2 regions of the Micromonospora sp. NPDC047557 genome follow, and region 2 is predicted to be linked to the other one. Evidence: predicted binding sites of a transcription regulator. Region 2 holds the regulator's gene; the other holds the start of a gene.

Region 1 (6,958 bases), on a different contig from region 2:
GTTCGACCGGCTCGACTACGGCGACGCCGAGCAACTGGCCGAAATGACCACCAACGGCGAGCGGCTGACCGAGGAACCGCAGGAGATGGTGGACGCGCCGATCCAACTGCTCCCGCCGTACGACCGGACGCAGAAGCGCCGCAACCAGCGCCCGCTGCCCACCTGACGACGAACGGGGCGGACCGCGTCAGCGGCCCGCCCCGTTCGGTGTGTCGGAACTGGACTCAGAAGTCCATGTCCCCGCCACCCGGGCCAGCCGGGGCAGCCGGGGTCTTCTCCGGCTTGTCCGCGACGACGGCCTCGGTGGTGAGGAAGAGCGCCGCGATGGAAGCGGCGTTCTGCAGCGCCGAGCGCGTCACCTTGGCCGGGTCGATGATGCCCGCGGCCAGCAGGTCGACGTACTCGCCGTTGGCGGCGTTGAGGCCGTGACCCGCTTCGAGGTTACGGACCTTCTCCACCACGACGCCGCCCTCGAGGCCGGCGTTGACGGCGATCTGCCGCAGCGGGGCGTCCAGCGCCACCTTGACGATGTTGGCACCGGTCGCCTCGTCGCCGACCAGATCCAGCTTGTCGAAGGCGGTCTTGCCGGCCTGCACCAGCGCGACGCCACCACCCGGGACGATGCCCTCCTCGACGGCGGCCTTCGCGTTGCGAACGGCGTCCTCGATGCGGTGCTTGCGCTCCTTGAGCTCGACCTCGGTGGCCGCGCCGACCTTGATCACCGCAACGCCACCGGCCAGCTTGGCCAGCCGCTCCTGCAGCTTCTCGCGGTCGTAGTCGGAGTCGCTCTTGTCGATCTCGGCCCGGATCTGGTTGACCCGGCCCTGGATCTGCTCGGCGTCACCGGCACCGTCGACGATCGTGGTCTCGTCCTTGGTCACCACGACCTTGCGGGCACGGCCCAGCATGTCGACGCCGACGGCGTCCAGCTTGAGGCCGACCTCCTCGCTGATGACCTGGCCACCGGTGAGGATGGCGATGTCGGCGAGCATGGCCTTGCGGCGGTCACCGAAGCCCGGCGCCTTGACGGCGACCGACTTGAAGGTGCCCCGGACCTTGTTGACGACCAGGGTGGCCAGGGCCTCGCCCTCGATGTCCTCGGCGATGATCAGCAGCGGCTTGCCCGACTGCATGACCTTCTCCAGGATCGGGAGCAGGTCCTTGACCGACGAGATCTTGCTGTTGACGATCAGGAGGTAGGGGTCGTCGAAGACGGCCTCCATGCGCTCCGGGTCGGTCATGAAGTAGGCCGAGATGTAGCCCTTGTCGAAGCGCATACCCTCGGTGAGCTCCAGCTCCAGCCCGAAGGTGTTGCTCTCCTCGACGGTGATGACGCCTTCCTTGCCGACCTTGTCCATCGCCTCGGCGATGATCTCGCCGACGGTGCTGTCGCCAGCGGAGATGGAGGCGGTGGAGGCGATCTGCTCCTTGGTCTCGACGTCCTTGGCGAGCTTGGACAGCTCCTCCGAGACGCTCGCGACCGCGGCCTCGATGCCCCGCTTCAGGGCCATCGGGTTGGCGCCGGCGGCCACGTTGCGCAGGCCTTCGCGAACCAGGGCCTGGGCCAGGACGGTCGCCGTCGTCGTGCCGTCACCGGCAACGTCGTCGGTCTTCTTGGCGACCTCCTTGACCAGCTCAGCGCCGATCTTCTCGTACGGGTCCTCGAGCTCGATCTCCTTGGCGATGCTCACACCATCGTTGGTGATGGTGGGGGCACCCCACTTCTTCTCGAGCACGACGTTGCGGCCCTTGGGGCCGAGGGTCACCTTTACGGCGTCGGCGAGCTGGTTCATGCCCCGCTCGAGGCCGCGGCGAGCCTCTTCGTCGAAAGCGATCATCTTGGCCATACGGCGTTGTCCTCCTGGACACTCACGGGCCACCCGAGATGTGTGCCCCGGATGGGCCGCCTGGTGTACGCACCTTGGGACGTCGCCACCTGGCGACGACGACGTCCTTCGGCCGGGCCGGATAGCCCGCGACGACCGGCCATGTGCCGCCCCGGCGTCTCCACGCCTGGGCAACCTGGCCCCACCGTCCCGACCATTGGCACTCACGGTATGCGAGTGCCAATGACTTGTTTAGCACTCTCACCTGCCGAGTGCAAGCACGATGGACCCGCTCAGCCGAGTTCCGCAGCCAGTGTGGCCCCGTTCACCGGCGCCTCATGGGCGCGTTGCTCGGCGTACGTGATCAGCAGACCGATCAACTGGACGAGGTGGGCCGGCAGCGCCAGCACCGCCGTGACACCGATCACCGCCACCACCCCGACCGCGGCGCCCGGGGACGCGAACGGGTCCGTGCCCAACGCCGTGGTGCCCACCGACTCCAGGAAGCCCGGAACGAGCGTGCCGACGATCACAGCCCCGCCCACCACGGCCACCCGGCCGAGCAGCAGCCCGAGCCGGGCGTGGAACATCCCGAACGACCTGCCGATCGGGTTCTGCCGCTCGAACAGGTAGACCGGGCCGACCAGGCTCAACGCGAACGCCAGATAGATGCCCGGCAGGACGCAGAAGCAGAAGCCGACACCGATGAGCACGCTGACCAGCAACGTCCAACCCCACAGGCCGAGCGCCCGGCGCAGGCCGTAGCGCAGCGCCGCATCCAGGCTGGCGGGCCGGCCGGTCGCCTGCTGGGTGATCACCCAACTGCCGGCGGCCCACCCCACCGCCTGCACCAGACCGATCAGCAGGCTGCCGCCGACCAGCACGGCGACGAGGGTTGCCAGGGTGGCGGCGAAGTTGTCCGGCAGCCCGGCCGCCGGATCCATCTCGGCCTGCGCCTCCCAGCCGGGCGACGGGTCCACACCCAGCGAGATGACCGAGAGCACCGCGGCCGGTAGGACCTGCGTGAGCAGCATGATCGGCACCAACTGCCGCCAGCTTCGGCGCAGCGCGCCCCCGCACCGCTCGAACCAGGCCCCGATGCCGGCACCGGGCGGAGTGACCAGGGCGTCGTTCGGATCGAACCCGTAACCCGGCGGGTACCAGCCGACCGGCGCCCCCGGATACCACGGCTGCCCGCCGTAGGGGCCCGACCCGGGCGGGTAGCCGCCGGTGGGCGGAAAGACAAAGCCCTGCGGAGGCGCACCGGCCGGACCCCAGCCGCCCTGCGCGGGATCCCAACCGGGCGGCGGCCCGGCCGGCGGACCCCAACCACCCTGCGCGGTGGGATCCGGCGTACCCGCCGGACCGGCCTGCCCCCAGCCCTGGGGGATCGGGCCGTATCCGGGCGGCATCGCAGGACCAGGGCCGTATCCAGGCGGCATCGCAGGGCCGGGGTCGTGTCCGGGTGGCGGCCCGGGGTCTGCGCCGGAGGCCGGTGGCGTGCCCGGGGCCGCGCCGGAGACGGGTGAGGTGGGGTCGGACGGGCCCGACTCACCCGGCCCGGAGGGCGTGGTGGGTGGGGGCGGCTGGTCGGTCATGAACCCTCCTCAGCATCGGCTGGAACGGCTCACGATCTTCCCGGGTGGGCGTCCGCACCGCAGCCCCGACCCGCCAGCCGATCGGGGGGATCCGCGAGCGAAAAGGTCGGGAATGCGCTCAGGCGATGACGCGTACGTGTTCGGCCTGCGGGCCCTTCTGACCCTGGGCGATCTCGAACTCCACCCGCTGGCCGTCGTCCAGCGCCTTGTAGCCGTCCATCTCGATCGCGGAGAAGTGGACGAACACGTCCTGACCGCCGTCGACGGCGATGAAGCCGTAACCCTTTTCGGCGTTGAACCACTTCACGGAACCCTGTGCCACGGTGCACTTCCCTCACTCTTGCGCAGCGTTGCCTGCCCGGGCGCGCGGCACGGCCGACGCCCTCGGACCACCGCCTCAGCGATCGACGACGGCCGCTGAAAGGTGACCGAAATCGCACGCTACACGAGGAGTGACGGCCGCGCACGACCCCAAATCGGGCGTATTCCCGACCCGACCCGACCGGGTCCGGGAGCCGAACCGGAACGGGCCACGGACGACCGGTCCCGGGGGCCCACCGGCTCGCCGCCCGGCGGCCCGGCAGCGGGGGCGGGGCACGCCCCGAGGCAGCTCCCGCCCTGTGGTAGGCATGCGGACATGACCACCGATATCGGCTCAGCCGCCGTTCGGCAGGCCGAGATCCACCGGGTCCGGCCGGAGGACGCCGCCCGGATGCGGGCACTGCGCCTGGAGATGCTCGCCGACGCGCCGTTGGCCTTCCTGGAGACCCTGGCGGACGCGGCGGCCCGACCGCACCGCGAGTTCGCCGCGCGGGTGGCGTACACGTCGGCCGGCCCCCACAACGCGCAGTTCGTCGCGGACCCGGGCGGCCGTCTGGTCGGGCACGCCGGCGGCACCGTCGCGCCGAACGAGCCGGGGCTGACCGTCATCTACGCCGTGTACGTCACGCCGGCCTGGCGGGGCAGCGGGCTGCTCGGCGAGCTGATCGACGGGGTGGCCGCCTGGTCGCGGGCCTGCGGCCGACCGGAGCTGCTGCTGGAGGTGGTGGTCGGCAACGACCGCGCCTACCGGGCCTACCAGCGGCTGGGCTTCATCGACACCGGCGTGCGAGTCCCCCACCCCACGATCCCCGCCCTGACCGAACTACAAATGCGCCGAGAAGCGTAAACAAGAGAACCCTTCCCAGGGCAAGACACCGGAGATGTCTTGAAAGCCGGACGCGTAGGCGACAACCGTGCCGAGGAAGGGTTTCCGGGGCAGCCCGACCCGCGCAGGGATCAAGCCTGACCGCCCGGAGCGGGTCGGGCTGCCCCGGAAACCCCCAACCGCAACCAAAGAATCAGACCGGACGCCGCGACTGCACGATCCGGAACCGGTTGGCCACGTACGCCCCGTCCGTCAGCGCCGAGTTGGCCGCCGCGTTCGCCCCGCTGCCGTGGAAGTCGGAGAACGCCGCCGACTGGTTGACGAAGACCCCGCCGGTGAGGTTGCAGGACAGGTGCACCCCGACCTCGACCGCGACCGCCTCGGTGGCGTCCAGCACGGCCTCGTCGGTGGAGTAGACCGCCGCCGTGAGCGCGCCCTTCTCCCCGACCGTCCGACGCAGCAGCTCCAGGCTGTGCGCCGTGGAGTCGGTGGCGATGGCGAACGAGATCGGCCCGAACCACTCCCGGCCGTACGTCTCGGCGTCGTCCGCGCCCAGCTTCACGATGGTCGGGGTACGCACCACCGCGTCGGCGTACGCCGGATGGGCCACGGCCCGTGACTCCAGCACCGGCTCACCCACCTTGGTGACCTCGGCAAGCCGCTCCAGCACCCCGTCGTTGACGATGGCGCCGGTCAGCTCGACGCCCCGGGCCGGGTCGGCGGTCAGCTTGCCGACCGCCGCGGCGATCCCGCCGGCCACCTCGTCGAAGCTCTTGTGCCCCTGGTCGGTCTCGATGCCACCGGCGGGGATGAGGATGTTCTGCGAGGTGGTGCACATCTGCCCGCTGTAGAGGGTCAGCGTGAAGCCGAGGTTGCGGCACATGCCGGCGAAGTCGTCGGTGGAGTCGATGACAACCGTGTTCAGCCCGGCCTTCTCGGTGTAGACCGACGCCTGCCGGGCGTGCGTCTCCAGCCAGTCGCCGTACTCGGTGGAGCCGGTGAAGTCGACGATCTTGACGGACCGGTGCAGGGCCAGGTCGCTGGCGAGCTTCTCACCGGGCGCCTCGGCCGCCAGCATGATCAGGTTCGGGTCGAAGCCGGCCTCGGCGAGCACCTCCCGGGCGTACTTCACCGTGACGGCCAGCGGCAGCACCGCGCGCGGGTGCGGCTTCACGATCACCGGGTTGCCGGTGACCAGCGAGGCGAACAGCCCAGGGTACGAGTTCCAGGTCGGGAAGGTGTTGCAGCCGATCACCAGCGCCACCCCACGCGGCACCACGTGGAACGTCTTGGTCATCCGCAGCGGGTCGCCCTTGCCGGCGGCTTTCTCCCAGCCGGCCGTGCCGGGGTGCCGGGTCATCTCGGCGTACGCGTACGCCAGCGCCTCCAGCGCCCGGTCCAGCGCGTGCGCGCCGCCGGCCTGGAAGGCCATCACGAACGCCTGCCCGCTGGTGAACTGCACCGCGTTGGCCAGCTCGAAGATGTGCTTGTGCAGCCGGTCCAGGATCTCCAGGCAGACGCCCACGCGGGCCTGCGGGCCGGCGTCGCGCCAGGCCGGGAGCGCGGCGGAGGCGGCGGCGATCAGCTCGTCGGTGCCGGCATGCGGGTACCGCACCGCCAGCTCGACGCCGAACGGGCTCGTCTCGGTGGCGATCCGCTCGCCGGCGCCCGGCTGGTCGAGCGGAAAGTCCCCGCCGAGGTACGCCTCGAAGGCAGCCTTGCCGTCGGCGGCGGCCGTCTCGCCGTACACGCGGGGGCTGGGGGACTCGGGATAGGCGGACCAGTAGCCCCGCTCCGTGATCGCGGTCAGCGCTCGGTTGAGGGTGTCGGCGTGCCTGTCGTACAGGGGATGCGGGGTCTCCGTCATGCCCGCCATCATGCAACAGCCAGGTCCGCGAGCAGTAGGGGCGGATGCCCGTCAGAGGGTGAGCTGCCAGTTGTTCCAGGCGTCCACCGGGCGGAAGCCGAGCTGCTCGTTGATCGCCACCATGTAGCTGTTGCTGGCCGCGTTCCAGGTGTCGATGACGCGTACCGCCGGTTCGTGGGTGAGCAGGTGGTGCAGGTTCTCCGCCTTGGCGATCAGGCCCAGGCGGTGCCCACGGTGGGCCGGGTCGACGATGGTGATCTGCTGGAAGGCGTGCCAGTCGGCGGAGGCGCCCACGTCGAGCAGGGTCCAGGCGACCAGCCGACCGGACGCTTCGTGCCGCATCCCGAGGTGGTAGCGCCGGCGGCCCCGGGCGTCCAACGCGCGCTCGTTGCCCCGGATGCGCTCGGCGTCCACCTGCTCCGGTTCCCACTGCACGTCACCCATCGGCGCGTCCATCAACAGCCGGCTGTCCAGGTAGGCGATGTCCGCCACGAACTCCTGCGGCGTGGTGCCCTGCCAG
Region 2 (6,958 bases):
ACCCCACGGCATCCGTGCGGTGGCCGTCAGCCCCGGCCCGATCCTCACCCCGGCCAGCGAGCGGGACCTCGGTGACAACCAGGCGGCCCGGGACGCCATCACGGCCAAGACGCTCCTCAAGCGCTTCGCCCGCCCGGAGGAGGTCGCCGAGCTGGTGGTCTTCCTCGCGTCGGACCGCGCGTCGTACATCACCGGCGCGAACTACCCCGTCGACGGCGGCGCGACCGCCTGGTGACCCCTCTGGGGGTGCCGCCGAACGATGACGACGCCCCGCCAGCCCGCCTTCCGGGGGAGGGGCGACGCCGCATCTGTGTCCTTTGCTCTGCTTCACCGGACGCAACACCACGTGTCCGATATCCGGACAGCGGCCGTTGCGCCGGTTGAAGCAGAGCAAAGGGCCGACAAACGCCGGTCCTACCCGGCATGATCAGCGGAACCACCGTCCAGAGCGGCCACCCATCGAGTTAATCGCTTCTCCCGGAACGCGGTGACCCCCTCGCGCCCCTCGTCGGAGAGGAAGTAACCGGTCGAGAGGGCGGACAGCCGCTCCAGGTCAGCCCGCAGCTCGGTGGTGCCCGGTCGGCGCAGCAGCTCCTTCGCGCCGGCCAGCGCGCCGGGCGCGCCGCGCACCAGCGAGTCGCAGTAGCGCTGTACCGCGTCGTCCAGCCCGTCCGCCGGCACGGCGGCCGTGACCAGGCCGATCTCGGCCGCCCGTCGGCCGTCGAAGGTGTCGCCGGTCAGGTACAGCTCGGCGGCGGCACGCGGGTGCAGGCGGGGCAGCACGGTTGCCGAGATCACCGCCGGGATCACCCCGATCCGCACCTCGGTGAAGGCGAACGTCGCCTCGTCGGCGCAGACCGCCAGGTCGGCGGCCGCGATCAGGCCCAGCCCGCCGGCCCGAGCCGGCCCGGCGACCCGCGCGAGCACCGGCTTCGGGCAGTCCCAGAGCGCCGCCAGCACGTCGCCCAGCATCCCGGCCGGCACCGTTCCGCTGGCGTACGCCGCGGCGGTCTCCTTCAGGTCCGCGCCCGCGCAGAAGACCGGGCCCGTGTGGTCCAGCACGATCACCCGGACCGCGTCGTCGGCCACCGCGTCGGCCAGTCCGGCCAGCAACTGGGTCATCAGGGCGGTGGAGAGCGCATTGCGGTTGTGTGGGCTGTCCAGGGTGAGGGTGGTCACCCCACGGGCCGTGGCGACCCGCACGAGGACGTCGGGAGAGGTCATGCCGGGCACACTAGTGGCCATGCCCGGCGTCCTTCCAGATGGTGAGACCGTCCCCGTCGACGGATCGCTGCCCGCCACCGCCACCTCGGCGGTCGGCGCGCGCGGCTTCGGCGTGTACGTCCACGTCCCGTTCTGCGCCAGTCGCTGCGGCTACTGCGACTTCAACACCTACACGGCCGCCGAGCTGGGCGGGGGCGCCAGCCGCGAGGCGTACGCCGACACCGTGCTGGCCGAGCTGTCGCTCGCCGCCCGGGTGCTCGGTGACAGCCCGCCGTCCCGGGTCGACACGGTCTTCGTCGGCGGCGGCACCCCCACCCTGCTCCCCGCCGACGACCTGGCCCGCATCCTCGACGGCATCGACCGCACCTGGGGGCTCGCCGCCGACGTCGAGGTGACCACCGAGGCCAACCCGGAGTCGGTCACCCCGGAGTCGTTGCGGCGACTGCGGGCGGCCGGCTACACCCGGATCTCGCTGGGCATGCAGTCCGCCTCCCCGGGGGTGCTGGCGATCCTGGACCGCAAACACAGCGCCGGTCGGGCCACCGCCGCCGCCCTGGAGGCACGCGACGCCGGGTTCGAGCACGTCAACCTGGACCTGATCTACGGCACGCCGGGGGAGCGGGCCGAGGACTTCGCCGCCACGCTGGAGCAGGTCGTCGCCGCCGGGGTGGACCACGTCAGCGCGTACGCCCTGATCGTCGAGGACGGCACCCGGCTCGCCGCCCGGATGCGGCGCGGGGAGCTGGCGTACCCCAGCGACGACGTCGCCGCGGACCGCTACCTGGCAGCGGAGGCCGCCCTCGACGCGGCCGGCCTGTCCTGGTACGAGGTGTCCAACTGGGCGCGCACCGACGCGGCCCGGTGCCGGCACAACCTGCTCTACTGGACCGGCGCGGACTGGTGGGGGCTCGGCCCGGGGGCGCACAGCCACGTCGGCGGGGTGCGCTGGTGGAACGTCAAGCACCCCACGACGTACGCCCAGCGGTTGGCCTCCGGCGCGTCACCCGGCCTGGCCCGCGAGGTGCTCACCGTCGACGAGGCCCACATGGAGGACGTGATGCTCCGGCTGCGGCTCGCCAGCGGGCTGCCGCTGGCGGTGCTCGACGCGGCTGGTCGGGCCGGCGCCGAGCGGGCCCTCGCCGACGGCCTGCTGGCCGCCGGGGACTACGCCGCCGGCCGGGCGGTGCTCACCCTGCGCGGCCGGCTGCTCGCCGACGCGGTCGTCCGCGACCTGCTGCCCTGACCCGGACGCACCGCTCCGGCCGGCGGTGCGACCGACCGTCGACGGTCAGCCCTCGGCCCGGCCGGCCGGCCGGGCGGTGCGCCGGACCGGCCGGGGGAGCGGCCGGCCCGGATCACTTGACGAGGTTGGCCGAGAGTGGGTAGCGGTAGAGGCTGCCCTCGTTGGCCTTGATGCCGGCGAGGATGCCGAACACGGCACCGAGGATGATGGCCGCCCCGACGCCGATGAAGCCGATCAGGATGCACGAGAGCACCCAGCCGACCAGGCCGACGATCGACCAGATGAGCTGGAAGTTGAGCGCGGCGACGGCGTGCGCCCGGACCGTCGGGGACTGGTTGCCCCGGGCCAGCATCGCCACCAGCGGGGCGACCCAGCCGAGCACGCCCCCACTGATGATCATGCCGGCCGCGCCGCCGAAGTGCGCGACCAGCGCCCAGGTCTTGTCCTCGTTGTTGGCGTAGCCGCCGCCGGGGCCGCCGAAGGCGCCGCCGGTCGGATAGCCGCCAGTCGGGCCGCCCGGGGGGTAACCGCCCGGCGGGGGGTAACCACCTGGCGGAGGGTAGCCGCCCGACGGCGGTTGGTCACCGGTGGGCGGCGGATAGCCACCGGCCGGGGGATAGCCGGCCGGGTCGGGTGCCCCGGACAGTGGTGCGGTGGGCGGCTCGGCCGCGGAGGGCGAGCCCGGGGGAGTCGGCTCCGGCGGGTAACTGCCGGGGTCTCCCGCGCCGGGAGGGCGAGGTGGTTCAGTCATGACTGTCACGGTAGGTGTCGGCGGCAACGTCGCACCAGAGCGACATCGCCCGGCCGCGTGGGCCGATCGGCCCGCGCGGAGTGGTACGGGCCGCACCCACGGCCTGTCGTTGATCATCGCGTCGGCGGGGGCGCCGACGTAGACTGGCACTCGTTACAGTCGAGTGCCAGGACGGCCGTCGGCCCGGGTGGGCCGCCGGCCGACGTGCGACAGGAGGTGCGGAGGATGGGTCTGGACGACCGCAAGCTCGCCGTGCTCCGCGCCATCGTCGAGGACTACGTCTCCACCCAGGAGCCGGTCGGCAGCAAGGCGCTGGTCGAGCGCCACCAGCTCGGGGTCTCCCCGGCGACGGTCCGCAACGACATGGCCGTGCTGGAGGAGGAGGGCTACATCCGGCAGCCGCACACCAGTGCCGGCCGGGTGCCCACCGACCGCGGCTACCGACTCTTCGTCGACCGGCTGTCCCGGGTCAAGCCGCTCAGTCCGGCCGAACGCCGGGCCATCGAGCGCTTCCTCGTCGGCGCGGTCGATCTCGACGACGTGGTGCACCGCACCGTACGCCTGCTCGCCCAGCTCACCCGGCAGGTGGCCGTCGTGCAGTACCCGAGCCTCGCCCGCTCCTCGGTGCGGCACCTGGAGCTGGTGCCGATCTCCACCACCCGGCTGATGCTCGTCATGATCGCCGACACCGGGCGGGTCGAGCAGCGGCTGGTGGAGCTGCCCGGCCCGGTCCCCGCCGACGACGTCACCGACCTGCGCCGGCTCGTCAACGAGAAGCTCGCCGGCGCCCGGCTGTCCGAGACTCCGCCGCTGGTGCAGGCGCTGGTCGAGGAGGCGCCGGCCGAGCTGCGTCCGGCGATGACCACCCTCTCCACCGTCCTGCTGGAGACGCTTGTCGAGCGGCACGAGGAACGCATCGCCCTGGCCGGCACCGCCAACCTCACCCGGGGCGGCCTGCTCGACTTCCAGGGCTCGCTGCGACCCATCCTGGAGGCGCTGGAGGAGGAGGTCGTGCTGCTCAAGCTCATCGGCGAGACCGAGCCCAGCACGACCCGGGTCCTGATCGGCGACGAGAACGAGTTCGACAACCTGCGCGCCGCCTCGGTGGTCAGCACCGGGTACGGCCCGGGGGCCACCATCGTGGGCGGCCTCGGCGTGTTGGGGCCCACCCGCATGGACTACCCCGGCACCATCGCCACGGTGCGCGCCGTGGCACGCTACGTGGGCGAGCTGCTGGCCCAGAACTGACCAGTCAGGGCCGACGGCCGGCTGCGGCCGCCGGTCGGCGTAACGCGAGACGAACATGAGGACACGGAACGCAGTGGCCAGGGACTACTACGGCATCCTCGGTGTCAGCCGGGAAGCCTCCGATGACGAGATCAAGCGCGCCTACCGCAAGCTGGCACGCCAGTTCCACCCGGACGTCAATCCGGACCCGGAGGCGCAGGAGAAGTTCAAGGACATCAACGCCGCGTACGAGGTCCTCTCGGACGACCGGAAGCGGCAGATCGTCGACCTGGGTGGCGACCCGCTCGCCCCGGGAGGCGGCGGCGCGGGCGGCCCGGGTGGCCCGGGCGGGGCCGGCCCGTTCGTCGGCTTCCAGGACATCATGGATGCGTTCTTCGGCGGCGCGGCAGGTGGCGCCCGTGGCCCACGGCCGCGGACCCGGCCGGGCGCCGACGCGATCCTGCGGCTCGAACTCGACCTGCACGAGACGGCGTTCGGCGTCGAGGCCCCGATCACCGTCGACACCGCGGTGCTCTGCACCACCTGCTCGGGCGCCGGCACGGCCGCCGGCACCCACCTGGCCACCTGCGAGGCGTGCGGCGGTCGGGGCGAGGTGCAGTCGGTGCAGCGCACCTTCCTGGGCCAGGTGGTCTCCGCCCGGCCGTGCACCGTCTGCCAGGGCTACGGCACGACCATCCCGCACCCCTGCCCCACCTGTGCCGGCGACGGCCGGGTGCGCACCCGCCGCTCGCTCACCGTCAAGATCCCGGCCGGTGTCGAGGACGGTATGCGGATCCGGCTGGCCCAGCAGGGCGAGGTCGGCCCGGGCGGCGGCACCGCCGGTGACCTCTACGTGGAGATCCACGAGAGGCCGCACGACGTCTACTCCCGCAAGGGCGACGACCTGCACTGCCGGGTCACCGTGCCGATGACGGCCGCTGCGCTGGGCACCCGGCTCACCATCAAGACGCTGGACAGCGAGGAGACCGTCGACGTCAAGGCCGGCACCCAGCCGGCCAGCACGCTGCGGCTGCGCGCCCGGGGTGTGCCGCACCTGCGCGGCACCGGTCGGGGCGACCTCTACGTGCACCTCGACGTCCGGACGCCCACCAAGCTCGATCCCGACCAGGAGAAGATGCTGCGCGACTTCGCCAAGACCCGGGGTGAGGAGGTCGCCGAGCTGACCAAGCAGGGCGGCTTCTTCTCCCGGATGCGCGACGCGTTCAACGGCCACGCCTGACGTGTCCGCGCCGCTCTTCCTGGTCGACGCGCTGCCCATCGGCGACGCGCTGACCCTCGACGGGCCCGAGGGGCACCACGCCGCCACCGTGCAACGGTTGCGCGTCGGCGAGGAGCTGCTGCTCGCCGACGGGCGGGGTGGCACGGCCGCCGCCGTGGTCACGGCCGTCGGCAGGGGCAGCCTGCAGGTCACCGTCACTTCCCGGGAGTACGCGGACGCGCCCGTACCCCGAATCGTCACCGTGCAGGGCATCGCCAAGGGTGACCGGGGCGAGCTGGCCGTGCAGGCGATGACCGAGGTCGGGGTGGACGAGATCGTGCCCTGGGCGGCGTCGCGCTCGGTGGCCCAGTGGCGCGGCGACCGGGGCGTACGCGCCCGCGAGAAGTGGGTCGCCACCGCCCGCGAGGCGGCGAAGCAGGCCCGCCGGCCCTGGCTGCCGGTGGTGGCCGGCGCGCCGGACGAGTCCACCGCGACGGTCGTCCGCCGCATCGCCGGCGCCGCCGCCGGTTTCGTCCTGCACGAGGAGGCCGAGGAGCGGCTCACCACCGCCGACCTGCCCTCCATCGGCGAGATCGTCCTGGTCGTCGGCCCCGAGGGCGGCGTCGCCCCGGCCGAGTTGACCGCCTTCCGCGAGGCCGGCGGCCGGCCGGTACGCCTCGGGCCGGAGGTGCTGCGGACCTCCACGGCCGGCGTGGCCGCGCTCAGCGTGCTCGCCACCCGCCTCGGCCGCTGGTAGTTCACCCTCCGCTGCGGAGGGCCGCCGTGCCGGCCGGCTCGCCGTGTTCGTCCGCTCGCCGCGTTCGGCCGCCGTGTTCGGTCCCGGCCACCTCGTCTGCGTCCTTTGCTCTGCTTCAACGGAGGCAACAGTTTCGGCCCTCCAGTGTTGCCGTGATGGAAGCAGAGCAAAGGGCGCGGTGAGTGAACCGGAGGCCGTGCTCGACTCCGAGCTGCGCCAGGGCGGTCAGGTGCGCAGGTAGGAGGCGCCGTTGAGGTCGACGATCGTGCCGGAGGCCCACTCGGCCTCGGGGGACGCCAGCCAGTGCACCGCGGCGGCGATCTCCTCCGGCCGGGCCACCCGGTCGAACGGGCTCTGCGCCCGGATCGCCGCGCCCTCCGCACCGCTCAGGTACTCGGTGACCATGTCGGTCGCCACGAAGCCCGGCGCGACGGTGGCGACCGTGATGCCGTACGGCGCGAGGGCCACGGCGAGGGACTGGCCCAGCGCGTTGAGCCCCGCCTTGCTGGCCCCGTACGCCGGCTGGTGCGGCTCGCC

What was found. Region 2 encodes HrcA, which represses chaperone genes, less so after heat shock. Its sites were predicted from a motif close to GGTTNGCACNCTCNNNNNGAGNGTGCNAACC; they were not measured.
Region 1: the regulator HrcA is predicted to act here: its motif matches at 2,042-2,072, upstream of groL (chaperonin GroEL).

What each region holds. Positions count from the first base shown of each region.
Region 1 is NZ_JBIDDK010000007.1:50,300-57,257, reverse strand. Features, by position in the region: gene ACGGAQ_RS18175 (hypothetical protein) at 1-166, shown strand, start outside; gene groL (chaperonin GroEL) at 225-1,847, opposite strand; gene ACGGAQ_RS18165 (hypothetical protein) at 2,120-3,238, opposite strand; gene ACGGAQ_RS18160 (cold-shock protein) at 3,543-3,746, opposite strand; gene ACGGAQ_RS18155 (GNAT family N-acetyltransferase) at 4,062-4,592, shown strand; gene paaN (phenylacetic acid degradation protein PaaN) at 4,765-6,438, opposite strand; gene ACGGAQ_RS18145 (GNAT family N-acetyltransferase) at 6,490-6,958, opposite strand, start outside.
Region 2 is NZ_JBIDDK010000020.1:32,613-39,570, forward strand. Features, by position in the region: gene ACGGAQ_RS30490 (SDR family NAD(P)-dependent oxidoreductase) at 1-235, shown strand, start outside; gene ACGGAQ_RS30495 (enoyl-CoA hydratase-related protein) at 415-1,224, opposite strand; gene hemW (radical SAM family heme chaperone HemW) at 1,244-2,467, shown strand; gene ACGGAQ_RS30505 (DUF4870 domain-containing protein) at 2,580-3,218, opposite strand; gene hrcA (heat-inducible transcriptional repressor HrcA) at 3,444-4,466, shown strand; gene dnaJ (molecular chaperone DnaJ) at 4,540-5,685, shown strand; gene ACGGAQ_RS30520 (16S rRNA (uracil(1498)-N(3))-methyltransferase) at 5,687-6,421, shown strand; gene ACGGAQ_RS30525 (SDR family NAD(P)-dependent oxidoreductase) at 6,647-6,958, opposite strand, start outside.